One region of the Aminobacter sp. BA135 genome, then DNA from elsewhere that is predicted to be linked to it. Evidence: riboswitches for the same ligand, from Rfam matches in the RefSeq annotation. Region 1 holds a riboswitch; each other region holds the start of a gene.
The links. Region 1 has a riboswitch for cobalamin ahead of SLT36_RS10545 (ABC transporter ATP-binding protein). Riboswitches for the same ligand answer to the same signal wherever they lie in the genome.

Region 1 (7,799 bases):
GGAAGTTCCAGACCGTGCACCACGACATCTGGGACTACGACGTTCCGGCCCAGCCGGCGCTCTACGACGTGCCGGATGGCAAGGGCGGCACGGTTCCAGCGCTGATCCAGATCACCAAGCGCGGGCAGATCTTCATGCTCGACCGCCGCGACGGCAAGCCGATCGCCGAGGTCGAGGAGCGCGCCGTTCCGCAGACCGGCGGCGTGCCGGAGGACTTCCTGTCGCCGACGCAGCCCTATTCGGTCGGCATGCCGGCGATCGGCGCGGAGCCCTTCGCCGAGGCCAAGATGTGGGGTGCGACGCCTTACGACCAGCTCTACTGCCGCATCGAGTTCAAGAAGATGCGCTACGAGGGCGAATTCACGCCTCCCGGCCTGACGCGTTCGATCATCTTTCCAGGCTACTATGGCGGCATGAACTGGGGCAGTGCGGCGATCGACGAGGCCCGGGGGTTGCTGATCGTCAACGACATCCGCATGCCGCAGTTCGCCCAGCTAATGCCGCGCGAGGAGACCGACAATTATGGCGGGTCGGCAGCCCATGACGGTCTGTCGCAGCAGAAGGGAACGCCCTATGGCGCGCTGAAGAACGGCTTCATGTCGCCGCTCGGCGTTCCCTGTCACCAGCCGCCTTATGGCACCTTCACCGGCATCGACCTCAAGACCCGCCAGATCGCCTGGCAGGTTCCGGCGGGCACGCTGCAGGATACCGGTCCGCTTGGCATGAAAACCGGCCTGCAGATCCCGATCGGCATGCCGACGCTGGGCGGTCCGATCGCGACGTCAGGCGGCCTCGTCTTCTACGCCGGCACGCAGGACTATTATCTGCGTGCACTCGATGTGGAGACGGGCAATGAGTTGTGGAAGGGCCGGCTGCCTGTCGGCGCCCAGTCTACGCCAATGACCTTCGTCTCGCATGAGAGCGGAACGCAATATGTGGTCATCTCGGCCGGCGGGGCGCGCCAGTCGCCTGACCGCGGCGACTACATCGTCGCCTACAGGCTGCCCAAGCAGAACTGAGTCTGAGCGCATCGACATCGGAAGGGGCGCCTCGGGCGCCTTTTCATTTCTGGCCGGCAAGGGCGGTACCCGTGCGACGAACAGGCAGCCGCCAGCCGAGCCTCACGCCGAGCGTTGCGATGGCGATCAGGACCATGCCCATGCTTTGCGCGATGCCGATGGGGTGGTTGTAGACCGCCCAGTCGATGATGATGGCGACCACCGGATAGATGAAGGTGAGCACGCCGATAACCGGCGTCGTCAGCCTGGGATAGGACGAGAACATCATCACATAGGCGATGCCGGTGTGCAGCACGCCAATGCCGATAAGCCAACCCCATGAGTTGAGCGAAATGTGGCCGGAAAAATTGGCAGCCGGCGCAAGCATGATGACGCCGACCGCCGTCTGGCAGAGCACCGTGATCTCCGGCCGCTGTTCGCCCAGGCCCTTGGCCAGGATCGTCACCACCGCATAGAGGAAGGCACCGCCGAGCGCCATGGCGATGCCGATCATCCAGGTGGTCGTGACCGGATTGTCGGAGACGACGAGGCCGCTGGCCAGCACGACGCCCAAAAAGGCAGCGCCCATCCAGGCGACCTGGTCAATGGTAATCCGCTCCTTGAGGAACAGAACGCCGATCAGCACCACGAAGAACGGCTGGATATGATATACGATGGTCATCACCGCAATCGAGGTCTTGGCGAAGCCGGCAAAGAACGCAGTCCAGCTCAGCACCATGCAGACGCCGCAAAGCGTCGCGCGGCCGAGGCGGCTCCAGGATAGCGAATTGTCAGGCAGGTAGCCGCGCACAAGGCACCAGGCGCCGAGAAAGAGCGAGCCAAACAGGCAGCGCCAGAACACCGTCGTGATTGGGTCGATGCCCGCCTCAGTGACGAAGGCGCCGACGGTGCCGGCGATAGCCATGGCGACAGCGAGGTTCAGGGCGGGAAAGCGGGAGGCGTTGGTCATGAGCGTCGTCCGGTCGCGATGGCCAAGCAAGCCCCGATTGACGAATTCATTCAAACGAATAGATTTGGCGAACCCTATTCGAATTGCTGATACCATCATGGCGATATCACTCGACCTCGACCTGCTGAGGACCTTCGTCGCCGTAGCCGACAGCGGCAGCTTTTCCCATGCCGCGGCACGCATCGGGCGCAGCCAGTCGGCCATCAGCATGCAGATGCAGCGGCTGGAACAGACCATCGGCAAGCAACTTCTGGTACGCGGCCCGCGCGCCGTGCTGCCCAACGCCATCGGCGAGGAGCTACTGGTCTACTCCAGGCGGCTGCTGAAACTCTCCGACGAAGCCTGGGCAAGCGTCACCCGTCCGGAGGAGGCCGGCAGCGTGCGGCTCGGCGTGCCGGACGACTATGCCGCATTCCTGCTGCCGACGGTGCTGTCGCGCTTCGCCGCGGCCCACCCGCTGGTCACTGTGGAGCTTGTCTGCGAACAGTCGACTACGCTGGTGAAGACTTTCGCCGACGGCAAGCTCGACCTTGCCATCATCACCCGCGGACCGGAGCAGGCGATCGAGGTGCTGCAGCGCGAGAGGCTTGTCTGGGTAGCCTCCCCCAACCATGTCGCCTGGGAGATCGATCCGCTGCCTGTCGCGCTGTTCGAGCCCGGTTGCGTCGCGCGAAAGAGCGTGTTGCAGGTGCTGGGCGCCGCCGACCGATCGTTCCGCTGCACCTATTCCAGCGCCAGCCTGCTCGGGCTGATCGCCGTGGTTCAGGCGGGTCTCGCCGTAGCCGTGCTCGCCCAGCGCAGCGTGCCCCCCGGCCTGCGCGTCATCGGCGAAGCCGAGGGCCTGCCGCCGCTGCCCGAGATGGAAATCGGCATATTGCGCAACCCGCAGCCCGCCAATTCGGCGGTCGACCGGCTCTACGAATTTCTCCGACGCGACCTCACCCAGCAGTCCTGATCCTCGCAGCTAGCGTCTTGCGTATGTCTGCCATGCGCCAGATGCATTGCTGCAATGCGGCAACGTCGCTTGTGCCGCGCGGGACATGAGGAAATTGTGCGTCTAAATCGTTTCAGCTCCCCTGAGTCCGCCCATGCCCTTGCCGATCCTCGCTCTGGCCGTTGCATCCTTTTGCATCGGCACCACCGAATTCGTGATCATGGGCCTGTTGCCGGAGGTCGCCGCCGACCTCGGCGTGTCGATCCCGGCCGCCGGTCTTCTGGTCACCGGCTACGCGCTCGGCGTCGTCGTCGGCGCCCCGATCATCGCGGTGGGCACAGCGAAACTGCCGCGCAAACCGGTGCTGATCGGGCTCGCCATGATGTTCGTCTTCGGCAACCTGCTTTGCGCCATCGCCCCCACTTACTGGACGCTGATGATCGCTCGCGTCATCACCGCCTTTGGTCACGGCGCCTTCTTCGGCATCGGCTCGGTGGTGGCGGCAAACCTGGTCCCAACCAACAAGCGCGCCAGTGCCATCGCCCTGATGTTTGCCGGCCTGACATTGGCGAACATCCTCGGCGTTCCCGGCGGCACGGCACTCGGCGAGGCCTATGGCTGGCGCGCCACCTTCTTTGCCGTCGTCGTCATCGGCCTGCTCTCGGTGGCGGCCATAGCCTGGCTGGTCCCTGCGGGCGTCGCCCCTCCCGGCAAGGGCGGGGTATCAGGCGAGGTCAAGGTTCTGGGCAAGCTCCAGGTCTGGCTCGCCATGATCATCTCGGCGCTCGCCTCGGGCAGCCTGTTTGCCGTCTTCACCTACATCAAGCCGATCCTGACCGACGTCAGCGGCCTCTCGGTTGAATCGGTCACTTGGGTGCTGTTGCTGTTCGGCGGCGGCATGACCATCGGCAACATCATCGGCGGCAAGCTGGCCGACTGGAAGCTGATGCCCACAGCCATCGGCGCGCTGGTGGTGATGGCGGCGATTCACGTCGCCTTCGCCGGACTCAGCTCTTCGGCGCCCGCGGCGATCCTGCTCGTCTTCATGTGGGGCGTCATCACCTTCGTCATCGTGCCGCCGATGCAGATGCGCGTCGTCGAAACCGCTTCGGAGGCACCGAACCTCGCGGCCACCCTCAACCAGGGCGCCTTCAACGCCGGCAACGCCGCCGGCGCCTGGGTCGGTGGTGCTGCAATTTCGATGGGCGTGAGCTATGCCGGCCTGCCCTTCGTCGGTGCGGCCATCGCGCTGTCTGCCTTCGGCGTCGCGCTCATTTCCTTCGCGCTCGACCGCCGTGACGCAATTCAGCAGGCGGCATGACGCTTTAGCGATTGTCAGCAACCCGTCGCTGCTGTAGCCACGACAGCGATGGTTCCTGCTATCCGGTTCGGGCAGCAGGTTAAATGGGAACACGGTGAGACGTCCCCGACGCGAAACCGTGGCTGCCCCCGCAACTGTGAGCGGATAGCAATTCGGAAACATGCCACTGGCCGAAAGGCCGGGAAGGCTCCGAGGCGCGATCACCCGCAAGCCAGGAGACCTGCCATCATCCGATTAACTCAACCGGCCGGGGTGTGCCGCGGAGATGATGATGGTTGCGACTGCCTTTTTCGGTACCGGCGCGCTTTCCGGATCGTTCTGCTACCTCCGCCCGACCGCGGAGACAGGGTATGCTCGATCGCGTCCACGCCGCTAGCCGCCTTGTAGGCACCACCCCGGCACTGCTCGAACTCGATGGCGTCAGCTGGGGCCCTCGTGCTTCGCAGCCGATCCTCGAGCCGATCAGCCTTGCGGTTGCGCCGGGCGAGTTGCTCGCCATCGTCGGCCCCAACGGCGCCGGCAAGTCGAGCCTGCTGCGCTGCCTCTACCGCTACCACAAGCCGACTTCGGGCACTGTCCGCCTCGACGGCACCGACATCTGGAAGATGAAGCCGCGCGACTGTGCCCGCCGCATCGCGACCGTGCTTCAGGAAAGCGCCTCGGACTTCGGCCTGACTGTCGCAGAAATCATCGAGTTGGGCCTGACCCCGCATGTCACGAGTTTCGGCACCAGGGACCGCGACTACGACCAAGTCGAGGCAGCCCTTGCCCTGCTCGGCCTGACCGCACTCGCTGCGCGCGACTTCGGCTCGCTGTCGGGCGGCGAAAAGCAGCGCGTGATGATTGCCCGGGCATTGGTGCAGCGACCCGACCTTCTGATCCTCGACGAACCGACCAACCACCTCGACATCCGTCACCAACTCGAAGTGCTGGAGCTGCTCGGCAATCTCGGCTGCACCGTCATCGTTTCCCTGCACGATTTGGCGCTCGCCTCGGCCCATGCCGACCGCGTGCTTGTCATGGACGGAGGCCGCGCCGTTGCCTGCGGCGCGCCCGCCGACATCCTGACGCCCGATCGCATACGTGACAGCTTTTCCGTCGGAGCGACCCTCGACGACCATCCCGTCACCGGTCGTCCACGCTTTTCCTTCCACCTCGAACGCTGAACATCAAGGAGCCTCCATGCGCCTGCCCATCATCGCCGCCGCCCTGCTCGCCAGCTGCGCAACAGCTATGGCCAGCGGCTTCCCCGTCACCGTCAAGAGCTGCAACCGCGACGTAACCTTCGAGTCCGCGCCCAAGCGCGCCGTCTCGCACGACGTCAACCTGACCGAGATGATGCTGGCGCTCGGCCTTGCCGACCACATGGCCGGCTATTCCGGCATCTCCGGCTGGAAGACGCTGAGCGAGGATTTGCGCAAGGGCGTCGGCGAACTGCCCGAACTCGCCCCACAATACGTCAGCAAGGAAGTGCTGCTCGGCGCCGACACCGACCTGTTCTTCGCCGGCTGGAACTACGGCATGAAGGTCGGCGGCGACGTCACCCCGGATACGCTCGCGCCCTTCAAGATCGCTGTCTACGAGCTGACCGAAAGCTGCATCCACATCATGAAGAAGGACAAGTCGTCGCTTCAGGACATGTATGCCGACCTGCTCAATCTCGGCGCCATTTTTGGTGTGCGCGAGAAGGCGGACGTCCTGGTGGCAGGCTATGAGAAGGAACTCGCCGACTTCCAGGCCGAGCTGCCCAAGCTCGACAAGCCAGTCAACGTGTTCATCTACGATTCCGGCGAGCAGAAGCCGTTTACCGCCGGACGCTACGCCATGCCGACCGCCATTATCGAGGCAGCCGGCGGCAAGAACATCGTTGACGACGTCGAGTCGAGCTGGGTCGAGATTGGGTGGGAGCCGGTCATCGAGCGCAATCCCGACATGGTGGTGATCGTCAATTACGGTGAGGTAACTGCCGAGCAGAAGATCGACTACATGCGCACCAACCCGGCCTTCAAGGACATCGAGGCAGTGAGGAACAACCGCTTCTTCGTGCTCGAATACAACGAGGCGACGCCGGGACCGCGCAACATTGCGGCGATCAAGCGGCTGGCCGCCGCGATGCGGGCCGACTGAGCCGTGTCGCATCGCCACTTCGTCACAGGGCCAAGACACGTCCTGATCCACGCCATGCCGGCCCTGATACCGGGGCTGGCCGTGGTGCTTGTGATAGGCATGATCATTGCCGTCGGCGTCGGCCCGGTGGCGATCCCACTGGAAACGGTGTGGGGCGTCATTGCCAACAAGCTGATACCGGGAAGCGTCGAGGCGGTCTGGTCGAGCGGACGCGAGAATATCGTCTGGGACGTTCGCGCGCCGCGCGTCATCCTGGGCGCCATCGTCGGCGCCTCGCTGGCGCTGGTGGGGGGAGCCCTGCAGTCGGTGACACGCAATCCGCTCGCCGATCCGCATCTGCTCGGCATTTCGTCGGGCGCGGCCTTCGGCGCGATCATGGCGCTGATCCATTCCGGCATGGTGCTCGGCACCGTCACCGTGCCAGTCTTCGCCTTTGCCGGCGCGCTGGCGGCAACCGCACTGGTGCTTGCCATCGCCAACCTGGCGCGAGCGCAGTCGGCCGGCCAGCTGATCCTTGCCGGCGTGGCGGTGAGCTTCATCATCTCGGCCGCAGGCAACCTCTTGATCTTCATCGGCGACCCCAAGGCTGCCCATGTCGCGATCTTCTGGATGCTTGGCGGGCTCGGGCTGGCGCAATGGAGCCATCTGCCCTATCCGCTGGCAGCCCTTGTCCTGTGCGGCGTCTGGCTGATGACGCAGACCCGCAACCTCAACGCCATGACGTTGGGCGACGAAAGCGCAACCGCACTCGGCATCCCGGCGCAGCGCTTCCGGCTCAAGGTCTTCGTCGCCTGTGCGCTGCTGACCGGCTGTGCGGTTGCCTACTCCGGCGTCATCGCCTTTGTCGGCCTGATGATCCCGCACATCGTGCGCTTCTTCGTCGGTGGCGACTATCGCCGCGTGCTGCCGCTGTCGGCGCTGGTCGGCGCCATCTTCCTGATCGCCGCCGACATGGCCGCACGCACGGTCGTGCCGCCGCAGGACATGCCGCTCGGCATCGTCACCGGGCTGATCGGCGGCATTGCTTTCGTCATCTTGATGCGGCGACGGACAACAAAGTGAGGGTCAGTTGGTAATGCAATGCAAGACGACGCAAATCCGGTTGCGTGGCCCCGAATTCGCCGCTATGCATTCCGCCATGAACACGACTTCGCTCCAGAACATGTGGTGGCGGGCCAGCTGACAGCGGCCTCTTGAAGCGCGTGCGCGTGAAGATTGTGATGGCCGCAACGGGATTTCCGGGCGGCCATTTGCTTTTTTCGAACCAGGCTCCGGACGCTCCCACTGCAAGAGATGGAGACGGGAATGACGTTGGAATTGCTTGAAAACGGCGCCGAGCGCTACGTGACGTCAGGCGGGGTGTCGATCACCCGGCAGCGCCACGAAACCGCCTATCACGGCGCGATCGAGACCTATCTCGACGGGCTCAACAGCCGGCGCGGCGCGGTG
Region 2 (7,799 bases), 2.3 Mb from region 1:
GTTCCATAGCGCCCGCACCTCGCTGGCCGTCGGGCTTGCTGCCGCTGCCGCCTCGATCCTCGTCGGCAGCATCGTCGGCACGGTGGCCGGCTTTGCCGGCGGGTTTGTCGACGAAGTGCTGATGCGTATCACCGACGCCTTCCAGACAGTGCCGGGCTTCTTGCTGTCGCTGGCGCTGGTCAGTGTCGTCGGGCCGTCGCTTTCGGTCGTAGTGGCAGCGATCGCGCTCAGCGCCTGGACCGGCCCGACACGCATCGCGCGTGCCGAAGTGCTGTCGATCCGCGAGCGCGACTATGTCGCTTCGGCGCGGGTGATCGGCATGCATCCGGTCGAGATCGCCTTCCGCGAGGTGCTGCCCAATGCGTTGCCACCGGTCTTGGCGCTGTCGTCGGTAATCGTCGCCGCCGCCATCCTGACCGAGGCGGCGCTGTCCTTCCTCGGTCTCGGCGACCCCAACCGCGTCACCTGGGGCGGCATGATCGCGGAGGGCAGGGCGGTGCTGCGGTCGGCGCCTTACCTCTCCGTCATCCCCGGTATCGCGCTGGTGCTTTCAGTCCTCGGCGTCTACCTCGCCGGCGAAGGCGTGGTCGAAGGCACGGCGGCACGGGAGGGGCAGGCATGAAGCCGCTGCTCGAACTGCGTGGTCTCGACGTGTGCTACAACGGCGCAGTGGCGCCGGCGCTCGAAGGCGTCGACCTCGATCTGGCCGCCGGCGAAAGGCTGGCGATCATCGGCGAGAGTGGCTCGGGCAAAAGCACGCTGGCCCGGGCCATATCAGGGCTGCTGCCGCAGACGGCGAGACTTCAGGGCACCGTCGCATGGCCGGGGCTCGATCATCCGGCGCGCAACGGCCGCGACATCGGCTTCGTCTTCCAGGATCCGGCTTCGAGCCTCGATCCGGTCATGTCGGTCGGCGACCAGGTCGCCGAGGTGGCGCACGCCAATCTCGACATCGACTGGGCTGCTGCACGGCGGCTGGCGGTCGAACTGCTGGACAGGGTGAAATTGCCGGAGCCCGAGGCGCTGGCGCGGGCATATCCGCATCAGTTGTCGGGCGGACAGAAACAGCGCGTGGTGATCGCAGCGGCCATCGTGGCGTGTCCGAAACTGCTGATCGCCGACGAAGCGACGAGCGCGCTCGACACCATCGTCCAGGCCGAGATCGTGGCGCTGATCCGCCGGCTCGTGGCCGAGGATGGCATGGCGCTGCTGTTCGTCAGCCATGACATAGCACTTGCCGCCAACCTGGCCGACCGCATCGCCGTGTTCCGTCACGGCCGCATGGTCGAAATGGCGGCGACGGCCGAGTTGCTGGCGCGGCCAAGGAGCGACTACAGCCGCGCGCTGCTGGCGGCACATCTGGGGCTGAAAGCCCATTCAGGTGCCAGCCGATGAGCGCGCTGCTGCAGGTCGAGGGGCTGTCGAAGCGCTACCGGCGCGGCGACAGGGATTTTTCCGCCCTCGATGACATTTCCTTTTCTATTGCGCCGGGGGAGACGCTGGCGCTGGTCGGACCCTCCGGCTCGGGCAAATCGACGGTGGCGCGTATCCTGCTGCGGCTGGTCGAGCCCGATGCCGGCAGCATCCGCTTCAACGGCGAGGAACTGTTGGGATTGCGGGGGGCAGCCTTGAGAGCCACCCGGACGAAGCTGCAGATGGTGTTCCAGGATCCGCTGGCGGCATTCAACCCGCGCGCCACGGTGGCCCGCCTGATCGACGATCCGCTGCGCATTCACGGCATCGTCGGGCGCGCCGATCGACCCAAGGCAATCGCAGCGCTGCTGGAGCGTGTCGGTCTCGCCGCCGAGCTCGCCAGCCGTCGCGTGCACGAAATATCGGGCGGCCAGCGCCAGCGCGTGGCGATCGCGCGCGCGCTTGCTACCCGGCCGGCGCTGATCGTGCTCGACGAGGCGTTGTCGGCGCTGGACGTGCTGGTGCGCGGCGACATCCTCAACCTGCTTGCCGAGCTGCAACGGGACGAGGGCGTCGCCTATCTCTTCATCTCTCACGACCTTGGTGCGGTGCGCGCCGTAGCCCACCGCATCGCGATCATGGACAGCGGCCGTATCGTCGAAGAGGGCGACGCCGCCACCGTGATAACCGCGCCCGCCTCGGCCACGGGCCGGGCGCTGGTGGCGGCCACGCCGGAACTGCCTGTGTTCCCAAGGTTGCCTGTTTTCAAGGAGACCGTTTCGTGACCGAACATGCCATGCGCGCCGAAAAGCTCGCTGCCGAACTTGATTCTGCCTTTCGCAACCGCGCCGATCTCTACCGGCTGATGCTGGATGAACTTGCCGCCGAGCTTGGCGACGCCAAGGCGGAAGAAGTCCTGGTAAGGGCGATCGAGAAGCGCGGCCGCGAGGTCGCACAGGTGGCGTTCGCCAGCTTCGGGCCGAACGATGCGCGCGCCATCGGCGAGGCCTTCCTGGCCGTCAGCCCGGATGGCGGGCGCATGTACCCCACCGATGTCGAGCGCAGCGACAATCACATCGCCTTCAAGGTCAAGCGCTGTCCGCTCAAGGATGCCTGGGTGGGGGCCGGTGTCGGCGACGACAGGCTGGCGACCTTGTGCCGGATCGCCGGCGCTTTCGACCGCGGCCTGTTCGAGGCGACCGGTGTGCGCTTCGAAAACGTCACCTGGACGCCGGGCCATGGCTCCGGCTGCTGCCATATCTGCCTGACCGACCGCGACATCTGAGATCGCACTTGGTGCGGCTGACGGGTGCAGCGGCGATGGACCTTGGCGGTTGTATTGGTGCGCTTGCGTCGCGAAAATCGCTTCGCGCTTTTCCTCGGGTTGCCGTCGTGCGACGATTCGTCAGCGGCGTGAGTCGCGGATCGGCACATACGGGGAAATGCGATGTACAAATTCGAGGTCTACAAGGACAAGGGCGGCGAGTTTCGGTTCCGCTTCAGGGCTTCCAATGGCGAGGTGATGTTCAGCTCGGAAGGCTATTCGGCCAAGGCATCGGCGCTGAAGGCGATCGAGTCGATCAAGAAGAACACGCCCGGCGCCACGGTGGAGGATCAGACCACGGCGGTCGCCTGACGGGCGGCATTTCCACGGCGGGCCGATAGGTCGGCCCGTCTCCAGCCTGTTGTTCCAGCATGATCTCTGGCTGCCTGCTTGTCGATCATGCGCTGGTCGTTGCAACTGCGCATCGTGGCTCGTGACGTGCTCCGGCCGATGCGCCAGAACCTGGAGAGAGAAATGGGTATCGAAAGCTTGCTCGTCTTCCTGATCGTCGGCGCCGTTGCCGGCTGGCTCGCCGGCCAGTTGGTCAAGGGCTACGGCTTCGGCCTGATCGGCAACATCGTGGTCGGTATCGTCGGCGCGCTGATCGCCGGCTGGCTGCTTCCGACGATCGGCATCAGCCTGGGCTCGGGTATCATAGCTGCCATCATCCATGCCACCATCGGCGCGGTGATCCTGCTCGTACTGCTCAGACTGGTGAAACAAGCCTAGCGAAACCACTCGAGACGTAGTTGCGATCGCCGGCAAGCACAGCTTCGCCGGCGATCTTTTTTGTCCCCTCTTGATAAAGGTCTGGCGGCGCTAGTCGGCGCGCTTCCGCGGCTCTGCGATCTTGCTAGCCAGTCCGAGCACGCCGAGCAACCTGATGGTCAGGTAGGTGACATCGAATTCCCACCAGTGGTGGCCGTGGCGGGCAGAGCGCGGGTCGGCGTGGTGGTTGTTGTGCCAGCCCTCGCCATTGCTGAGCAGGCCGACGATGACGTTGTTGGTGCTGTCGTCTGTCGTGTCGTAGTTGCGGTAGCCCCAGACATGGGTGACCGAATTGACCGACCAGGTGATGTGCCAGGTAATCACGGTGCGCGCGAACACGCCCCAGACGAGCAGGCTGAGGCCGAACTGGATCGCCTGGTCAGTCGTGCCGCCGGTGATCAGGCTCGCGGCGACGCCGCCGCCGAAGAAAGCTGCCCAGGACGCGATGATGATGCCGAGATAGACATGCGGCTTGTCGAGCTTGCGGTAGAACGGGTCGCGAACGATGTCCTTGGCGTAGCGGCCGTAGATCTGCATGCGCTCCATGTCGGGCGACTTGACCAGCAGCCAGCCGACATGGGCCCAGAGGAAGGTGACGATCGGGCTGTGCGGATCCGGCTCCTCGTCGGCGTGCTCATGGTGGCGGCGGTGCACCGCAACCCAGCGCGCCGGCGTGTCCTGGAAGGCGCAGACGGCGATGATAGCAAGCCCGTGCTCGAGCCATTTCGGGCAGGTGAAGCCGCGATGGGTGAGAAGCCTGTGGTAGCAGAGGTTGATGCCGAGCGTGCCGAAAACATAGATGCCGGCGATGCAGAGGATGACGCCGGTCCAGCTGAAGAACCAGGGCAGCAAGGCGTAGAGCGCGACGACATGATAGAATGCGAGGCCGCTCAAATTGAGCCAGTCGATGCGGGCCAGAAGCGGTCGGCGCGCAATTGCGGGCGTGGCGGACGACGCCGCGATCTGGTCGGACATAGATGCTCCCATTTGCGGCCCGGATCGCTTCCCCACGATCGAGCCGCCTCCTCCGTTTCGGGCGAGGTTGCGCAGTTTCTAATTCAGGGTCAAGGCACGTTCGGAATTACCCCGAAATATGAGTGTGGACGGTGGGCCGTGGCGGCGACCTACTGCTTTTGCGGATGCGGGTTTGGCCGGACCATCGGGGAAGGTAGATCGCCCAAGAATGTGCCTGGGACGCCGCGGACACGGAAGTTCCACAGCAGTCGATCTAGGCGCTGGAACTCCCGCAAAGGGAGCTGCGCTGGCTGGACAATCAGTCGTGATGCAGGCAGTCGTCGCAGAGGCCGAACTTCCAGGCGGCAGCGGTGACGCCGATGAAGCGATTATGACAATGGACGCATTCCATGTTGCCATATCCCCGCGGCGAAGGCGGTGACAGAGATCTTTGCGCCGCGATGTAAGTCTCGCGCCGACGCACCAACTCTTCGCGGACATCACGCCGCGAATAGGATACTTGAATTGCCATGACTGCCACCGCCCACTGAACTGATCTAGCCCTGCGCAATAGTCGCTGATGTTTCCCTTGGGTCAATTAGATCGATGGATTGACGTGGATCGCAACAGGCTGCGTCAGCCCATCAGACCTGTGCCCGACGACCCCAGGTGCCGCTGCCGCTGCTGAGCGTTTCAGCCTTGGCTTCCAGCCAGTTGCGGATATCGGCGGGAACATCCGTCGATCCGTTGAGTGGCGGATTGCGCGCCGTGCCTGGTAAAGACGTCGTGATAGTGGACGATCGACAACGGCAAGCGTTGCTGTTCGGCCGACACGATCCCCCTTGTTTTCAATAGGCCTTCACCGCAGCACCTGCTTGCGGCCGGTGGGGTGGTAGGCAAAGTCGTCGACCACCGCGCCGCCGAGCAGATGTTCGGTGACTATGCGGTCGACGGCGGCCTCGGTGACCCCGCCGTAATAGGTGCCTTCGGGAAAGACCTGCAGCACCGGTGCCAGGTTACAGGGGCCAAGGCAGGTCGATTTGGCGCTCATCATGCCGTCGCCGGTCACGCGCAGCTTCTGGCGGTCCTGCTGGTTGCGCAGGTGGCCCCAGATCAGGTCCGCGCCGGCGGCATTGCACGGGCCGCCCTGGCAGACCAGCACGCGGCGTTTCTGCGCCGGCACGAGCGAACCCTCCGGCGCCAGCCTGTCGAGCGGCGGGATGGGCGGCGTCGCGTCGGCACCGGTGACGAGGTCGGCCATCATTGCAGCCAGCAGCGGGCTTTCGGCGAGGCCCCGCGCGATGCGCACCGTCGGCCAAGGTGCCGCGTCCTCGGCCTGCCAGCGGCGCAGCGACTTGGTGAGCCAGGCATTGAAGCTGGGCTCGATCGGCAGCATCAGCGGCAGGATGAGGATATCGGAGAAATCCTGCTGGCGAAGTGCCGCAAGCGCCTCGCGCAGCGACGGCGTGCCTTGTTCGGTGAAGCCGAAGCTGGTGTGATCGACGCCGGGCAACGCCGCGGCGAGATCACAGAGCTGCTGCATCTGCCTGTAGGGCGCGGCAGCAAAGGCCGACCTGGCGACGAGCACGATGGCACGTCTGGCCTGGGACTGCGCGGTCTCAACTTCGGTATTGTGCAAACGATCGATCCCTGGCCTGACTGCGGTCGGGATTGTCGCAACGCATGTTGGTGGAAGGCGATGGCCGATAGCGCCGCCTGCACGAACCTGCGCTCCGGTGGTACACCCCGCCCACGGAACATCACTCGGTCAGGCAGGTCTCCTGGCTCGCGGGTCTCGGCTCATTGCCTGCCTTCCCGGCCGTCGGCCAGTGACACAATCGGCAATGCGGCTCACCGCTTACAGTTGCGGGGCAGCTTCGGTTTCGCACCGAATTCCCTCTTAGCTTCCGCCCGAAAGCAGAAGAACCATAACCGCGCGGCAAGCTATATGCGGGCAGACGCAAGTCAAGGGTTGTCGATGGACAAGTACCTAGGCCAGCAATGCGCTGCCTTGCGATCGCCTGGTGTTGCTGCACATAGTCCGGCGATGGACGAAGATTGCCAAGCAGCCCTCCCGATCATGACCGTGCGCCATCGGGGCGCACCGGTAGAGACCGGAGATGGACATGCACCACAAGCGGAATAAGCCCAGGAATGCCAGGGCCGGCTGCCTTTTGTGCAAACCGCACAAGGCGAACGGCGCCTGCCCGAGGCATATAGACATGAAAATCGGCAACCGGCGTCGATATGAAGCGGGAAGCTCGCAGTTGCGATGTGAAGGCGTCCGCGGCTGATAAGCTTGTCTGCGCGACATCGGATGTGCGTGCGAGGGGACGCGCCCGCCCATTGATTGGGGGGGCAGGGCGGGCGCTAAGCTCGGGTGGTCCAAGGTGGGGTAAGGACGAGGTGAGCCTGTAGGTCGTTTAGAGGTTCCTAACGTAAGGTCAACCAACGCCAGCGAGCGGACGGCGCGGTCGTTCAACTTCTCGTGTAGAGCGGCTGGATCGCAAGCGGCGTCGAGCCCATCCAGGGCAATCTGAGCGGCCGTCCACCGGTGCGTTGCCAGGACACCGGCGAGTGTCGTGAGTTACCGCCAACGTGAAGACGCTGGGAACGGACACCAGGCGGGTCGCCAGAATGATTGCAGAGCAGCTTTGGCCTGTTTTCGTGGGCACCCCACCAATGTGGCCCGGCATGCAATCGCGACAGCCACAGGCGAGGACCGGAGGTGTCGATGATGTGCGCGGCGGCGGCTCACCGCGTGGACGAACGCTTCGACCGAAGGCGTTGGAATAGCGTGCGACGAGCTTGCCGAACATGCGCGCCGTTGGCGGTAGGGTGTCAGTGCTATCTCGCCAAGCTGGCTGGAAGGGGCTTGCTCGAGCATTTCAGATGCATGTCCCGGGCGAATTGCTTGCGCATCTTGGCGCGATGCTCCTTGCCGGCCATGGCGATGCCGAGCCCGTATGGGCCAAGCAGCAGCCCTGCCGATACGCTCAGCGTTTCTTTCTCTTGCGCTGCGTAGTTCGCAGCCTCAGCTCGAGCTTTCGTGCAGTCCGCTGACCGCCATTTGGGATCCTTGGCAGAGAGTGTGGTGGCATAGTCGGCGGGCTGGGATGCACAGCCGGCAACTGCGAGCATCGTCACCGCAGCGAGCAGTTTGACCTTCATCTATGAGTCCTTGCTAAACATCCGTCCATCAACACCGACAGGGCTGGTTCCGCAAGGGGCGGTGGCAGAACACCAACACAGGAATACGCCCCTTTATTACAAGGAAACAAAGTTGCCCGAATTGAGGGCGTCGGCTATGCAGGGGTGCCTTAAGGGAGGAGAATACCAT
Region 3 (7,799 bases), 2.0 Mb from region 1:
ATCGAGGAGCACGACAATTACGGTGTCGACTTCATCGAGGCGACAAGGCAGATCACCCAGACCTTGCCGCATGTCCATGTCTCGGGCGGCGTGTCGAACCTGTCGTTCTCCTTCCGCGGCAACGAGCCGGTGCGCGAGGCGATGCACGCCGTGTTCCTGTATCACTGCATCCAGGCCGGCATGGACATGGGCATCGTCAATGCCGGCCAGCTCGCCGTCTATGAATCGATCGACCCGGAGCTGCGCGAGGCCTGTGAGGACGTCGTGCTCAACCGCCTGCCCAAGGCCGGCGGCACCGCCACCGAACGGCTGCTGGATATCGCCGAGCGCTTCAAGGGAGCAGCCGGCAAGGAGGCCAAGGAGCGCGACCTTGCCTGGCGTGACTGGCCTGTCGAGCAACGCATCAGTCACGCTCTGGTCAACGGCATCACCGAGTTCATCGACGCCGATACCGACGAGGCGCGGCTGAGGGCAGAGCGTCCGCTGCACGTCATCGAAGGCCCGCTGATGGCCGGAATGAATGTCGTCGGCGACCTCTTCGGCGCCGGCAAGATGTTCCTGCCGCAGGTGGTGAAATCTGCCCGTGTCATGAAGCAGGCGGTGGCCGGCTTGCTGCCACATATGGAGGCGGAGAAGGCGGCCAACGCCGCCAATGGCATCGACAATGGCGAGCGCCAGAGCGCCGGCAAGATCCTGATGGCGACCGTCAAGGGCGACGTGCACGACATCGGCAAGAACATCGTCGGCGTCGTGCTCGCCTGCAACAATTACGAGATCATCGACCTCGGCGTCATGGTTCCGGCAACCAAGATCCTCCAGGTCGCCAGGGACGAGAAGGTCGACATCATCGGCCTGTCGGGCCTGATCACGCCCTCGCTCGACGAGATGGCGCATGTCGCTGCCGAAATGGAGCGCGAGGGGTTCGACATTCCGCTGCTGATCGGCGGCGCCACCACCAGCCGCGTCCACACGGCGGTGAAGATCCACCCGCGTTACGAAAAGGGCCAGACCGTCTACGTCACCGATGCCAGCCGCGCTGTCGGTGTCGTGTCCAACTTGCTGTCGCCTGAGGCCAAGGGCGGTTACGTCGAACAGGTGCAGGCCGAATACAAGAAGGTCGCCGACGCCCATGCCCGCTCGGAAGCTGACAAGCAGCGACTGCCGCTGGCCAAGGCGCGTGCCAATGCGCACAAGGTCGACTGGACTACCTATGCGCCGCCTAAGCCAACCGTCCTCGGCACCAAGGTGTTCGAAGCCTGGGACCTGGCCGAGCTTGCCCGCTACATCGACTGGACGCCGTTCTTCCAGACCTGGGAGCTCAAGGGCCGCTATCCAAAGATCCTCGACGACGAAAAGCAGGGTGCCGCGGCGCGCCAGCTGTTCGAGGACGCGCAGGCGATGCTGAAGAAGATCATCGACGAGAAGTGGTTCGCGCCCAAGGCCGTCATCGGCTTCTGGCCGGCCAATGCCGTTGGCGACGACGTCAGGCTGTTCACCGACGAGGCACGCAGCGAGGAGCTTGCCACCTTCTTCACCTTGCGCCAGCAACTGACCAAGCGCGACGGCAAGGCCAATGTCGCGCTGGCGGATTTCATCGCTCCCGCCGACAGCGGCAAGCCGGATTATCTCGGCGGCTTCGTGGTCACTGCAGGCATCGAGGAAGTGGCGATCGCCGAGCGCTTCGAACGCGCCAATGACGACTACTCCTCGATCATGGTCAAGGCACTGGCCGACCGTTTCGCCGAGGCCTTCGCCGAGCGCATGCACGAGAAGGTGCGCAAGGAGTTCTGGGGCTACGCGCCTGATGAAAACCTCGCGCCCGACGACCTGATCGGTGAGCCCTATCGCGGCATCCGTCCGGCGCCGGGCTATCCCGCCCAGCCCGACCACACCGAAAAGGTGACCTTGTTCCGCCTGCTCGATGCCGAGAAAACCGCCGGCGTCAGCCTCACCGAAAGCATGGCGATGTGGCCGGGCTCGTCGGTGTCGGGCATCTATCTCGCCCACCCCGAAAGCTATTATTTCGGCGTCGCCAAGGTCGAGCGCGACCAGGTCGAAGACTATGCACGGCGCAAGGACATGACCGTCGCCGAGGTCGAACGCTGGCTCGGGCCGATCCTCAACTATGTGCCGGCATCGTTCGCCGAAGCGGCCGAATAGCAACACGATGACATCACATGGGCTCTGTCGCCTTTGCGCTGAGCCCGTGTCGTTTTCATGCTCGTGCCCGGCCACCAATCCGTGGTCTGATCCGGTCATGTTCAAGGTGCTGCTTCGAGTGTGAGACGAAGCGGAGAATTGGGAAGCCGGTGAGAAGCCGGCGCTGCCCCCGCAACGGTGGCGGAGTTATTGTTTCGACGGGAGACCACTGGGCCAGCCGGCCTGGGAAGGTGTCGAGACAGTCCGAAAGGACAGCTCCGAAGCCCGGAAACCAGCCTTGAACCTGACAGAACTCGACTGATCGCGGTGGGCGGTCAAGAGGCGGATCGTTGCTGCACGGACCTCTGCGTCCGCCGGCTGGCGTTCTTCCCAAATCAAGCCACCCGTTCAGTCCTTGGTGCGAGGACAGGACATGGATGCGAAGAACGAAATGCTGAAGCTGCTGCGCGGACGCCGCGACGGGTTCAGCCTGGCACAGCCCTTTTACACCGACCCGGATTTCTACCGGCTCGACCTCGAGCTGATCTGGTACCGCGACTGGCTGTTTGTCGGCCATGACTGCGAACTGGCCAAGCCGGGCAGCTTCTTCACCGTCCAGGTCGGCGACTATCCCGTCGTGCTCGTCCGCGACCAGAAGGGCGAGCTGCGCGCCTTCCACAATTCCTGCCGCCACCGCGGCAGCCGCGTCTGCACCACAGAAAAGGGCACCGCGGCAAAGCTCGTCTGCCCCTATCACCAGTGGACCTACGAACTCGACGGCCGCCTGCTGTTCGCGCGCCAGATGGCGGAAGGCTTCGACAAGAGCCAGTTCGGCCTGAAGCCGGTCGCCTGCGAATCCGTCGGCGGCTACATCTTCATCTGCCTCGCCGACGAGCCCGCCGACTTCGCGCCGATGCGGGCCATGGTCGAGCCGTACCTGCTGCCGCACCGGCTGCGCGAAGCCAAAGTCGCCTTCGAAAGCACAATCGTCGAGAAGGGAAACTGGAAGCTGGTCTGGGAAAACAACCGCGAGTGTTACCACTGCGCCGGTAATCACCCTGAGCTGTGCAAGACCTTTCCCGAGGCGCCGAACGTTACCGGCGTCAATGGCGCCGAAAGCGATCCCGAAATGCTGGCGCACTGGGCAAAGTGCGAGGCGGTGGGGTTGCCGAGCAAGTTCCGCATCGATGCCGGCGGCCAGTACAGGGCGACACGCGCGCCACTGCTGCGTGACGCGGTGAGTTACACCATGTCGGGCAAGCGCGCAGTGCGGAAGAACCTCTCCGACAGCGTCTCGGCCGACAGGATCGGCACGCTGCTGCTCTATCACTATCCGACAACCTGGAACCATGTGCTCGGCGACCATGCCGTCACCTTCCGCGTGCTGCCGATCAGCGCCACGGAAACCGCCGTCACCACCAAATGGCTGGTTCACAAGGATGCCGTCGAAGGCGTCGACTACGACCTGGCCGAACTGACCCATGTCTGGACAGAGACCAACGACCAGGACCGCCGCATCGTCGAGGAAAATGCCTTCGGCATCAAATCGCCGGCCTACGAGCCCGGGCCTTATTCGGAGGAACACGAGGGCGGCGTCATGCAGTTCATCGAATGGTACGTCGGCTTCATCGAACCGCGGCTGGCCGACGGCGGCAAGCCGGTCCTGCGCAACGTCGCCTGACCGGGAGAGGGGCATGAACGCGATGACCGAGCTTGGCCTTTACCGCAACCTCGACGAAATGGCGCCCTGGAACGACCGGCTCCAGGTGCTGGAGGTCATCGGCGTCACCGACGAGGCGCCCGACGTCAGGACCTTCACCTTCCGCTCCGACAACCAGACCTGGTTCCGCTACAAGCCGGGCCAGTTCGTGACGCTCGAACTGCCGGCCGAACCGGCACCCGTCATGCGCACCTACACGCTGTCGTCCAGCCCGTCGCGGCCGTTCTCCATCGCCGTCACCGTCAAGGCGCAGGCGGGCAGCGTCGGCACACGCTGGATGTTCGACCATCTGAAGCCGGGCGGCCGCATCAAGGCCTATGGACCTTCAGGCGATTTTTCGCTGCACCAGCATCCGGCCGCCAAATACCTGTTCGTCTCGGCCGGGTCCGGCATCACGCCGATGATGTCGATGCTGCGCTGGCTCAACGACTGCGCGCCGTGGACGGACGTTGCCTTCGTCAACTGCGCGCGCCGTCCGGAAGAAATCATCTTCCGGAAGGAGCTCGAACTGCTGGGCACACACATGCCCGGACTGTCGCTCGGCTTCATGATCGAGGAGCGGTCGAGCCGCGAAGGCTGGTTCGGCCATATGGGCCGCATCGATGCGGTGCGACTGCCGTTGCTGTCGCCCGACTTCCGTGAGCGTGAGGTGTTCTGCTGCGGCCCAGATCCCTTCATGCGCGCCGTGCGCGGCATGCTCGAGTCTTCCGGCTTCGACATGTCCCGCTACCATCAAGAAAGCTTTGCCGCACCTGCCGTCGAGGAGGTCCCCGCGCCGTTCTCGACGCCGGGCGGGGACAGCGAGACTGTGCCGGATGCCGTCCTGCCGGTCCGTTTCGCGTTGTCTGATGTCGACGCCGACTGCCTCTCCGGCCAGACCGTGCTGCAGACGGCGCGTGCTTCGGGCGTGCGTATTCCGGCGGCCTGCGAGTTCGGCCTATGCGGCACCTGCAAGGTCAGGAAGCTCTCCGGCGAGGTCGAGATGAGCCACAATGGCGGCATCCTCGACCACGAGATCGACGATGGCTTCATCCTTGCCTGCTGCTCGAAGCCGCTGTCGGCGATCGAGGTCGAGGCGTAGCGCAAGTCAGGAAAACCGTGCAGCGGTTTCCGTCCGGAGTTGGGAAAAGTCAGCGGTGGTGCAGCACCAGCGGCGCGCCGCCGACGTCGATGACGTCCATGCCGTAGCCGAAGACGCGGGCCAGCATGTCGGGCTGCAGCACCTCCGCCGGCGATCCGTCGGCGACGACGCACCCCGATTTCATTGCAACGATCCGGTCGGCATAGACGGCGGCGTGGTTGATGTCGTGCAAAACGACGATGACGGTGCGCCTGTCGTTGTCGGCGGCCGCGCGCAGGTCGCGCATCAACTGGCGGGCAAACAGCATGTCGAGATTGTTCAGCGGTTCGTCCAGCAGCATGTAGTCGGTGCCCTGGCAGAAGGCCATGGCGACCATGGCGCGCTGGCGCTGGCCGCCCGACAGATTGTCGAGGAAGCGGTCGGCGAGATCCATCAGGCCGAACTGCTGCAAGGCCGCCTCAATCAGCTTCATGTCGTTTGCGTCGATTCGCCCGCGCTGGTGCGGAAAGCGGCCGAAGCCGACGAGTTCGCGCACCTTGAGCCGGCTTGCCACCGCCGGGTCCTGGCGCAATATGGCGAGCGTCCTGGCCAGCTGGCGGCTTGGCGTCGTGTCGACCGGCAGGCCGTCGACCGAGATCGATCCGCTCTGCAGCGGCTGCAGCCGGGCGATCAGCGACAACAGGCTCGACTTGCCGGCGCCGTTGGGGCCGACCAGCGCCGTCACCCCGCCCTTGGGCATGGTCAGCGACACATCCTCCAGGATTTGCGTGTCGCCGAGGCGCAACGAAACATTCTTGATCTCGATCATCGCTTGCTCGTTGTGATCAGCATGGCCAGGAAGACGAGGCCCCCCACGAATTCGATGACGACGCCGAGCGTCGCGGCACCGCCCAGAAGATGCTGCAGCACCATCTGGCCGCCAAGCAGCACGATGACGGCGGTCAGCATCGCCGCCGGCAGCAACAGGTGATGGCGGCGGCTGTCGACGATGCGCTCGGCCAGCGCCACCACCAGAAGCCCGAAGAAGGTTACCGGCCCGACCAGCGCCGTCGACACCGCAACCAGGGCAGCCACCAAAAGCAGCAGCCCGGTCAGCGCCTTGGTCCATGACACGCCAAGCCCGGTGGCACTGTCGGCGCCCAGGGCGACGATGTCGAGCAGGTGGCGCTGGCGCCAGAGGATGATGGCGGCAATCGTCGTCACCACCAGGCCGATGACGACCAGGTCCGGCCGCACCGTGTTGAAGTCGGCGTAACTCGAACCCTGGACGACGGCGAATTCGTTCGGGTCGATCAGCCGCGCGATCAGCGAGGCGAGGCTGCGGAACAGCACGCCGAGCACGACGCCGGTCAGCAGCAGCAGGCCGATGTCGAACCGCCGCCGCAGCATCGGCAGGAACAGTACCAGCGCCATGACCATCATCAGGCCGGCCTCGCCGGCGAATTTCAGGCGCGGGTCGAGCGCGACGTAACCGACGCTGCCGAGCGCCAGCACCAGCGCCATCTGGCCGAACAGGTAAAGCGCGTCGAGCCCCATGATCTGCGGCGTCAGCACCCGGTTGGCGGTCACCGTCTGGAACACCACCGTCGAGATTGCGATTGCCAGGCCGACCTGAATCAGCGTCACCAGCCGCACGGCGCGCAGTTCGAGCGCGAAGGCGATGTTGCCGCGCAGGCCGATGGTCATGAAGGCAATCACCGCGATCAGGGCCGCGACAGCCATTATCAGGAGACGTTTGTCAGGCACGCTGCGCTCGCCCGAACAGGATCCACAGGAACAGCCCCGAACCGACGACGCCGAGCACGGTACCTACAGGAATTTCGTAAGGGTAGCGGATGACGCGGCTGACGACGTCACAGGCCAGCAGGAGCGTAGCGCCGGTGACGGCGACCCAAGGCAGGGCGCTCTTCAGATTGTCGCCCATCAGGCGCGAAACGAGATTGGGTACCACCAGTCCAACGAAAGGGATCATGCCGACGACGACGACGGCCAACGACGAGATCACCGCCACCATGACCAGGCCGAGCTGGACGATGCGTTGGTAGTTGAGGCCGAGCCCGAGGCTGACCTCGCGCCCCATCGCGGCGATGGTCAGCCGGTCGGCGACCCACCAGGCCAGCGCCACCATGCCAGCCGTGATCCACAGCAGCTCGTAGCGTCCGCGCAGCACGCCGGAGAACTCGCCATTGGTCCAGACGTCGACATACTGCAAAAGGTCGGTCTGCCAGGCGGTGAACGTCACCGCAGCCCCGATGACGCCGCCATAGACGAGGCCAAACAGCGGGATGAGAAAGGGCTGCGTCGGCGGCAGCCGATGCGCGATGCCAAGGAAGATCGACGTGCCGGCAAGTGCGGTCACGCTGGCGCCAAGCGTCTTCATCGCGATCGAGGCGGTCGGAAACAGCAAGGTCACGGCAAGCACGCCGAGTGCGGCGCTCTGGCCGGTGCCGGTGGTGATCGGCTCGACGAAGCGGTTGCGCACCAGGATCTGCAGCACCAGCCCCGCAATCGCCAGGCCGGCGCCGGTCAGCACCACGGCCACGGTTCGCGGAAGGCGGCTGACCAAAAGAAGCTGCAGTGCGCCAGCGTCGCTGAACACGCTGCCCATCGGCAGATCATCGACGCCGATGCTCAGGCTGACGGCAAAAAGCCCGACGAGCCCGGCGGCGACGAGCAGCCGGGCGTTGGGCAACGCTGCCATCACTTGGCCTTGGAGAAGGCTTGCTCGATGGTGGACAGCACGCGATGCGTCGACTGCACGCCACCGGCGGCGATGTAGAAGTCGGGCGACGGCAGGAAGATCACCTGGCCCTTCTTCCATGCGGTCGTCTGGGCCACCAGCTCGTTGTCGAGCGTTGC
Region 4 (7,799 bases), 610 kb from region 1:
GCCAGCCGCGCCACCAGCGCCTTCATGTTCTCCGGGCCGCCCTCGCGGAAATAGCCGAGCAGGGCGTCGAGTTCGGTGCGCGGCAGGGTCGAGGCCTCGATCAGCCTGAGATCCTCGTCGTGGCTTTCGCCCGGCAAAAGCGCCAGCGCGATGCCTTTTTCGCGCGCCATCGCGGCAAGCTGGTCGCAGCCATAGCGCCACCAGTCGTGGCCGCCGAGGATGCGGACGAGGATGACTTTGGCGTGGCTTGCCACGCCGTCGATCCAGAGATCGACCGACATCGGATGGCGGAGGTCGCGCAGGCTTGCGAGCCGCATCGATGGCAAGTTGGCCGCATCCGCCTTCCAGGCGCCGGCGAGGCCGGCCAGATCGCTGTCGGTGAAGGACAGCGCCACCACATCCGCAGGCTTCTGCCTGAGGTCGACAGGCTCGATCAGGTCATCGAGCGAGGCGGAGGTGGTGGTGAGGATGTGCATCCCGACTGTCCGGTTCAGCCTACCAGGATACGCTCGATGGCCGGGCGGTCGAGACCCTTGAGGCCGATCACGACCAGGCGCGAGCGGCGGTCGTCCTCTGCGGTCCAGGCACGGTCATAATAGTGGTTGACGCGCGGTCCGACGGCCTGGACGAGCAGGCGCATCGGCTTGCCGCCGACGTCGACGAAGCCCTTTACACGCAACACGTTCTCTTCTTCGGCGGCGGTGGCGACGCGTTTCGCCAGTTCGTCGGGGTTGGCGATCGACGGGATTTCGATGACGAAGGTATCGAAGTCGTCATGCTCGTGGTCGAACGCTCCGTCGTGATGGGTCTTGCGGTTTTCGATGTCATCCTCGACGGCGAGGCCGAGGCCGAGCAGCACCGACGGATCGACCTTGCCATGCGCCGACGGCACGATCTTGACGGCGCGTGCCAGGTGCTCGCGCACGATGGCGGTGGCGCGGGCGTGGCCGGCTTCGTCGAGCAGGTCGCTCTTGGACAGGATAATGAGGTCGGCGCAGGCGACCTGATCCTCGAACACTTCCTCGACCGGGTCGTCGTGGTCGAGCGAATCGTCCGCACTGCGCTGGGCGGCGAGCGCTTCCATGTCGGAGGCAACTTTACCTGCGGCCAGCGCAGGGCCGTCGACCACGGCGATGACGCCGTCGACCGTCACGCGGCTCTTGACCGTTGGCCACTGGAAGGCCTGGACCAGCGGCTTGGGCAGCGCCAGGCCCGAGGTCTCGATCAGGATGTGGTCAACCCTCGGTGTAAGCGACAGAATTTGGTCGAGGGCAGGGACAAAGTCGTCGGCGACGGTGCAGCAGATGCAGCCATTGGCCAGTTCGACGATGTTTTCCTCCGGGCAGGCATCGACGCCGCAGCCCTTGAGAATCTCGCCGTCGATGCCGACATCGCCGAACTCGTTGACGATGATGGCGAGGCGCTTGCCCTTGGAGTTCTCGAGGATGTTGCGCAGCAGCGTGGTCTTGCCGGCGCCGAGAAAGCCGGTGACGACGGTGCAGGGAACGCGTTCGACGGAGGCGGTCATGTGTCTTCCTTGATGAGAGCAAGTGGTGGGATGCGCGCGACGAGGCCGCGCTTGAGGCTATCGGGACGGCCGCGCCAGGGGATCAGGCCGTCGGTCGAGGTGGCGAAGAGTCTTGCGCCGGCGACGAGATCGTCGCCCGACATGGTGTTGAGATCGCCGAAGACGTAGCTCCACGCGCCGTCGCGGATCAGGGCGGCACTCAGCCGGCGCTTGCAGTTGCCCAGGCACTCGACGCTGCGCACGGCGATCTCGCCATTGGCGGCGAGGCGGGCGTGCTCGGCAAGCTGGGCGCCGGCGCGTGGATGGGCGTCCGAGCCGGTTTCGTCGCGGCAGGATGAGCAGACGAGGATGGTCACGTCGCATGGGCGCGCGTCGGCTGCATCGCAGGATGCGTCGGCTGATGCGACTGGAAGGTTGTCGTCGAAGTCCAAATCCAGGCTCCTTGCCCGGGGCACCCGCCAGGCGATCGGATCAATGTCTGCGACGGCAGGTCTCCTGGCTTGCGGATCGTCGCCTTCGCTCGCCTTCCCGGGAATATCCCAGTGGTCTTCGAGCTTGGCTCTTCGCTCACAGTTGCGGGGACAGCCGCGGATTTGACGCCATCGGCGCGCACCGCATTCCCTCTTAGCCTTCGCCGTTGCGGGCGAAGGACCGTCTGTGGGCGATTTAGGCTTTCGCGAGGGGTGGAGTCAACGAGGCGGAGCGACCCGCAATGTCGCTCAGGCCGGGTCCGAGATCGCCCGCGGGCGTCACCTCGATGCGTTCGAGGCCGAGCCAGTCGCGCATCTGCTGGAGTTCTTCGTAAAGTTCGGCTGCGGTTTCCGGTGGCGCACAGGGCTCTGCATAGGCGGCGTGGACGCGCAGGATACCCGCCGGTCGGTCGGCCTTCAGATCGATGCGGGCGACGATGCGCTCGCCCAGAAGGAAGGGCAGGACGTAGTAGCCGTACTGGCGCTTCTCAGCCGGGGTGTAGATTTCGATGCGGTAGCGGAAGTCGAACAATTGCTCGGCACGGGTGCGCTCGAAGACGAGCGGATCGAAGGGCGCAAGCAGGGCGCGTGCCTGGATCTTGCGCGGAATGCGCGCATCGGCGTGGAGATAGGCCTGCCGGTCCCAGCCTTCGACGCGCACGGGAATCAGTTCGCCGGTCTCGACCAGCTCTTCGAGCCGGCCTTTCATGTCGGCTGGCGACAGGCGGAAATAGTCGCGCAGGCAGATGCCGGTGGCGACGCCATGGGCGCGGGCGGAGATTCGCAAGAGATCGCGATGCGCATCCTCGGCCTGCGGAACAGGGCGGTCGTAGATGTCGGCCGGGAGCACGCGCTCGGGCAGATCGTAGAGACGTTCGAAACCACGGCGCGAATGGGTAGTGATGCGACCGGCCCAAAACAGCCATTCGAAGGCATGCTTTTCCTGGCTCCAGCCCCACCAGCCGCCGGAACCCTTGGCGCCTTCGATGTCGGAAGCGGCGATCGGGCCGCGGTCGACCACCTGGCGAAAGATCTCTTCTATATAGGGCCTGTTGGCACGGCCGAACTTGGCGAGCCCGCCATACATCCCGTCCTCGGCCCGCGCCATGCGCCAGCGCAACAGCGGAAAGGTCTCCAGCGGCAGCAGCGACGCTTCATGCGCCCAGTATTCGAACAGCATGCGCTTCTTCGGAGCCATGGCGTCGTCGAGCAGGGCCATGGGGTAGGGGCCGAGTCGCGAATAGAGCGGCATGTAGTGGGCGCGCACGACGGCGCTGACCGAGTCGATCTGCAGCAGGCCGGTACGGTCGAGCACACGCTGCAGGTGACGCCGCGTGATCGCGCCGGTGGGGCGCGGGTCGGCAAATCCCTGGGCCGCCAAAGCGATGCGGCGGGCGGTGGCGAGTGAGAGTTTTTCCTTCATTGCGGCAAGCTATCGCAGTCTCCGGAGGCATGACGCTAGGGCACGAGAATCGGTCTTTGCTGCAAATGCTAGCAGAACTGCGGTCCCGGTCTTGTCAGGAGCGTAAACTTGAGTAAAAGACGAAGGAAATCAAAGGGGAGCCACACGCGCAGGATTTTGGTCCAGCAGTGGGCTTTGCCACGTTTTGGCCAAGGTTGGACTTGCTTCGACCGACCGGCTGCGCTAACCGTCGCCGCATTGCAGCACGACCGTTTCGTCCGGCTCGGCGAGAATCTGTCGCGCTTCCGGAAACGGACCCCGTGCTGTAAATCTGGGTGGATAGGCCACCAACGGAATTCGCAGCATGAACGCTCTCCTGAGTTCGTATCTGCCCATCGTCATTTTTATCGGTGTGGCGCTTATTGTCGGCATTGCGCTTATCGTGGCGCCTTTCCTTGTCGCCTACCGCAGTCCGGATCCGGAAAAGCTTTCAGCCTATGAGTGCGGCTTCAACTCGTTTGACGACGCCCGCATGAAGTTCGACATCCGCTTCTATCTGGTCTCCATCCTGTTCATCATCTTCGATCTCGAAGTGGCGTTCCTGTTCCCGTGGGCGGTGTCCTTCGGCGAGATCGGCATGCTCGGCTTCTGGTCGATGATGATCTTCCTGGCCGTGCTGACCATCGGCTTTGTCTATGAGTGGAAAAAGGGAGCGCTGGAATGGGATTGAACGACGCCTCCGGCACCCTGATCGCGCCGAAGCCGAAAGGCATCATCGATCCGAACACCGGCAAGCCCATCGGTTCAGACGACGCCTTCTTCGGCGAACTGAACAACGAGTTGTCCGACAAGGGTTTCCTCGTCACCTCGTCCGAGGCTCTGATTACCTGGGCGCGTACCGGTTCGTTGATGTGGATGACCTTTGGTCTGGCCTGCTGCGCCGTCGAGATGATGCACATCTCGATGCCGCGCTATGACGCCGAGCGCTTCGGCATCGCGCCGCGTGCCTCACCGCGCCAGTCGGACGTGATGATCGTCGCCGGCACGCTGACCAACAAGATGGCGCCGGCGCTGCGCAAGGTCTACGACCAGATGCCGGAACCGCGCTACGTCATCTCGATGGGCTCGTGCGCCAATGGCGGCGGCTACTATCACTATTCCTATTCGGTGGTGCGCGGCTGCGATCGCGTGGTGCCCGTCGACATCTATGTGCCCGGCTGTCCTCCGACCGCCGAAGCACTTCTCTACGGCATCCTTCTTCTCCAGAAGAAGATCCGCCGCACCGGCACGATCGAGCGGTGATCCCAGATGAGTGAAGCCCTGAACGACCTTGCCGCGTACATTGCGGAAAAGCTCGATGCGGACATCGAAGAAAGCGTCGTCGCCTATGGCGAGCTGACGCTGACGGTGAAGGCCGCCGACATCGTCGACGTGATGACCTTCCTGCGCAGCGATGTACAGTGCCAGTTCGTCTCCTTCATCGATGCTGCCGGTGTCGACTACCCGCAGCGTCGCAAGCGTTTCGATGTCGTCTATCATCTGATGTCGCCGCGCCAGAACCTGCGCATCCGCGTCAAGGTCGCCACCGACGAGGACACGCCGGTTCCGTCGATCACCTCGGTCTATCCGGGTGCCGACTGGTTCGAGCGCGAAGCCTATGACATGTACGGCATCCTGTTTTCGGGCCATCCCGACCTGCGTCGGCTTTTGACCGACTACGGTTTCGAAGGTCACCCGCTGCGCAAGGACTTTCCGCTCACCGGCTTCGTCGAGGTTCGCTACGACGACGAGCAGAAACGTGTCGTCTACGAGCCGGTCGAGCTCAAGCAGGAATTCCGCAATTTCGACTTTTTGTCTCCCTGGGAAGGCACCGAATACGTGCTGCCGGGTGACGAAAAAGCCAAGACGAATTGAGGCGCCGAAATGGCTGAAACCTCCGTCCGCAACTTCAACATCAATTTCGGCCCGCAGCATCCGGCGGCACACGGCGTGCTGCGCCTGGTGCTCGAGCTCGACGGCGAAGTCGTCGACCGTGTCGATCCGCATATCGGCCTTTTGCATCGCGGCACCGAAAAGCTGATTGAGCAGAAGACCTATCTGCAGGCCGTGCCCTATTTCGATCGCCTCGACTATGTCGCGCCGATGAACCAGGAGCATGCCTTTGCGCTCGCGGTCGAGCGCCTGCTCGGCCTCGAAGTGCCGAAGCGTGGCCAGATCATCCGCGTGCTCTATTCCGAGATCGGCCGCATCCTGTCGCACCTGCTCAACGTCACCACGCAGGCGATGGACGTCGGTGCGCTGACCCCACCGCTGTGGGGTTTCGAAGAGCGCGAAAAGCTGATGGTGTTTTATGAGCGCGCCTGCGGCGCGCGCATGCACGCGGCCTATTTCCGTCCAGGTGGTGTCCATCAGGACCTGCCGCAGAAGCTTGTCGAAGACATCGGCAAGTGGATCGACCCGTTCCTGCAGACCGTACAGAATCTCGACGACCTTCTGACGCCGAACCGCATCTTCAAGCAGCGCAATGTCGACATCGGCGTGGTCTCGCTCGACGACGCATGGGCCTGGGGTTTCTCGGGCGTCATGGTGCGCGGTTCGGGTGCGGCCTGGGACCTGCGCAAGAGCCAGCCCTACGAATGCTATTCGGAGATGGAATTCGACATTCCGATCGGCAAGAACGGTGACTGCTACGACCGCTACCTGATCCGCATGGAAGAGATGCGCCAGTCGGCGAAGATCATGCGCCAGTGCGTCGATCTGCTGCTCGGCAAGGAAGCGACCGGTCCCGTGTCAAACGTGGACGGCAAGGTGGTTCCGCCGAAGCGCCAGGCGATGAAGCGTTCGATGGAATCGCTGATCCATCACTTCAAGCTCTACACCGAAGGCTATCGTGTGCCGGCTGGCGAGGTTTATGCAGCCGTCGAGGCGCCTAAGGGCGAATTCGGCGTCTTCCTGGTCTCCGACGGCACCAACAAGCCTTACCGCTGCAAGCTGCGCGCACCGGGCTTCGCCCATCTCCAGGCAATGGATTTCCTGTGCCGCGGCCACATGCTGGCGGATATCTCGGCCGTTCTCGGCTCCCTCGACATCGTGTTTGGTGAGGTCGACCGCTAAATGTCAGTCCGCCGTCTCGCAGAAGCCAGCGTCCAGCCAGCGTCATTCGCCTTCAACAAGGCGTTCACGGCGCAAGCCAAGACCTGGATCAAGAAGTATCCCAAGGGCCGCGAACAGTCGGCCGTCATCCCGCTGCTGATGCTGGCGCAGGAGCAGGACGGCTGGGTGACCAAGGCTGCCATCGAGCATGTCGCCGACATGCTTGCCATGCCTTATATCCGTGCGCTCGAAGTCGCGACCTTCTACACGCAGTTCCAGCTCAAGCCGGTCGGCACGCGCGCCCACATCCAGGTCTGCGGCACCACGCCCTGCATGCTGCGCGGCTCGGAAGAGCTGATGGACGTCTGCCGCTCGAAGATCCATCACGACCAGTTCCACACCAACGAGGCGGGAACGCTGTCGTGGGAGGAGGTCGAGTGCCTTGGCGCCTGCGTCAACGCACCGATGGTCATGATCTTCAAGGACACCTACGAGGACCTGACGCCGGAACGCCTAGGCGAGATCATCGACCAGTTCGAAGCCGGCAAGGGCGCGCAGGTCAAGACCGGACCGCAGACCGGCCGCGTGTTTTCCGCCCCGCTGACAGGCTTGACCTCGCTGGCCGACGAGAAGGGCGTGCTCAAGACGACCCGCGACAAGGCAGCCAAGGCCGCGGCAAAGGCTGCCAAGGCCGCTGCCGTCGAAACGGCCGTTCCGCCGTCGAACGCCGCCAGGCCGAAGACCGACGCGATCGAGACCAGCCCGGCTGTAAAGTCGCCGTCGAAGGTCAAGGCAGCACCCGCAGCCGAGAAGGCAGCAAGTGTCGCAGCGCCCAAGGCAGCAACTGCGGCCAAGCCGTCGCTCGAAGACAAGAACCGTCCGGCCGGCATCGCCAAGCCGGCTGCCGTCGACGACCTCAAGCTGATCTCGGGTGTCGGTCCGAAGATCGAGGGCACGTTGCACGAGCTCGGTATCTTCACCTTCGGCCAGGTCGCTTCCTGGAAGAAGGCCGAGCGCGACTGGGTCGACGGTTACCTGAATTTCAAGGGCCGCATCGAGCGTGACGACTGGGTCAAGCAGGCCAAGGCACTCGCCAAGGGCGGTGTGGCCGAATACGTCCGCGTCTTCGGCAAGAAGCCGGTCTGAGGAGCAAGAGCATGCTTGAAGACAAGGATCGCATCTTCACCAACATCTACGGCCGCTTCGACCAGTCGCTGGCCGGCGCGATGTCGCGTGGCGCCTGGGATGGCACCGCCGGCATCATCGAGAAGGGCCGTGAGTGGATCATCAACGAGATGAAGGCGTC

Region 2: linked by a shared signal. The riboswitch ahead of SLT36_RS27165 ((2Fe-2S) ferredoxin domain-containing protein) and the one ahead of SLT36_RS10545 (ABC transporter ATP-binding protein) in region 1 are both predicted to bind cobalamin.
Region 3: linked by a shared signal. The riboswitch ahead of SLT36_RS00860 (aromatic ring-hydroxylating oxygenase subunit alpha) and the one ahead of SLT36_RS10545 (ABC transporter ATP-binding protein) in region 1 are both predicted to bind cobalamin.
Region 4: linked by a shared signal. The riboswitch ahead of SLT36_RS13440 (DUF1636 family protein) and the one ahead of SLT36_RS10545 (ABC transporter ATP-binding protein) in region 1 are both predicted to bind cobalamin.

What each region holds. Positions count from the first base shown of each region.
Region 1 covers NZ_CP139572.1:2,161,158-2,168,956, reverse strand. The annotation lists gene SLT36_RS10565 (membrane-bound PQQ-dependent dehydrogenase, glucose/quinate/shikimate family) at 1-1,019, shown strand, start outside; gene SLT36_RS10560 (DMT family transporter) at 1,063-1,968, opposite strand; gene SLT36_RS10555 (LysR substrate-binding domain-containing protein) at 2,066-2,923, shown strand; gene SLT36_RS10550 (MFS transporter) at 3,057-4,223, shown strand; cobalamin riboswitch at 4,256-4,465, shown strand; gene SLT36_RS10545 (ABC transporter ATP-binding protein) at 4,574-5,389, shown strand; gene SLT36_RS10540 (ABC transporter substrate-binding protein) at 5,406-6,350, shown strand; gene SLT36_RS10535 (FecCD family ABC transporter permease) at 6,405-7,412, shown strand; gene SLT36_RS10530 (anthranilate synthase) at 7,656-7,799, shown strand, end outside.
Region 2 covers NZ_CP139572.1:5,606,837-5,614,635, reverse strand. The annotation lists gene SLT36_RS27200 (ABC transporter permease) at 1-622, shown strand, start outside; gene SLT36_RS27195 (ABC transporter ATP-binding protein) at 619-1,395, shown strand; gene SLT36_RS27190 (ABC transporter ATP-binding protein) at 1,392-2,198, shown strand; gene SLT36_RS27185 (L-2-amino-thiazoline-4-carboxylic acid hydrolase) at 2,195-2,698, shown strand; gene SLT36_RS27180 (YegP family protein) at 2,861-3,049, shown strand; gene SLT36_RS27175 (GlsB/YeaQ/YmgE family stress response membrane protein) at 3,212-3,466, shown strand; gene SLT36_RS27170 (acyl-CoA desaturase) at 3,557-4,480, opposite strand; gene SLT36_RS27165 ((2Fe-2S) ferredoxin domain-containing protein) at 5,319-6,098, opposite strand; cobalamin riboswitch at 6,214-6,406, opposite strand; gene SLT36_RS27160 (hypothetical protein) at 7,307-7,630, opposite strand; gene SLT36_RS27155 (cupin domain-containing protein) at 7,798-7,799, shown strand, end outside.
Region 3 covers NZ_CP139572.1:163,851-171,649, reverse strand. The annotation lists gene metH (methionine synthase) at 1-2,160, shown strand, start outside; cobalamin riboswitch at 2,248-2,454, shown strand; gene SLT36_RS00860 (aromatic ring-hydroxylating oxygenase subunit alpha) at 2,573-3,820, shown strand; gene SLT36_RS00855 (2Fe-2S iron-sulfur cluster-binding protein) at 3,843-4,940, shown strand; gene SLT36_RS00850 (iron ABC transporter ATP-binding protein) at 4,990-5,748, opposite strand; gene SLT36_RS00845 (iron chelate uptake ABC transporter family permease subunit) at 5,745-6,686, opposite strand; gene SLT36_RS00840 (ABC transporter permease) at 6,679-7,641, opposite strand; gene SLT36_RS00835 (siderophore ABC transporter substrate-binding protein) at 7,641-7,799, opposite strand, start outside.
Region 4 covers NZ_CP139572.1:2,769,040-2,776,838, forward strand. The annotation lists gene cobN (cobaltochelatase subunit CobN) at 1-476, opposite strand, end outside; gene cobW (cobalamin biosynthesis protein CobW) at 491-1,528, opposite strand; gene SLT36_RS13440 (DUF1636 family protein) at 1,525-1,959, opposite strand; cobalamin riboswitch at 1,997-2,199, opposite strand; gene SLT36_RS13445 (winged helix-turn-helix domain-containing protein) at 2,195-3,421, opposite strand; gene SLT36_RS13450 (NADH-quinone oxidoreductase subunit A) at 3,765-4,130, shown strand; gene SLT36_RS13455 (NuoB/complex I 20 kDa subunit family protein) at 4,121-4,702, shown strand; gene SLT36_RS13460 (NADH-quinone oxidoreductase subunit C) at 4,709-5,314, shown strand; gene SLT36_RS13465 (NADH-quinone oxidoreductase subunit D) at 5,324-6,514, shown strand; gene SLT36_RS13470 (NADH-quinone oxidoreductase subunit E) at 6,515-7,639, shown strand; gene nuoF (NADH-quinone oxidoreductase subunit NuoF) at 7,651-7,799, shown strand, end outside.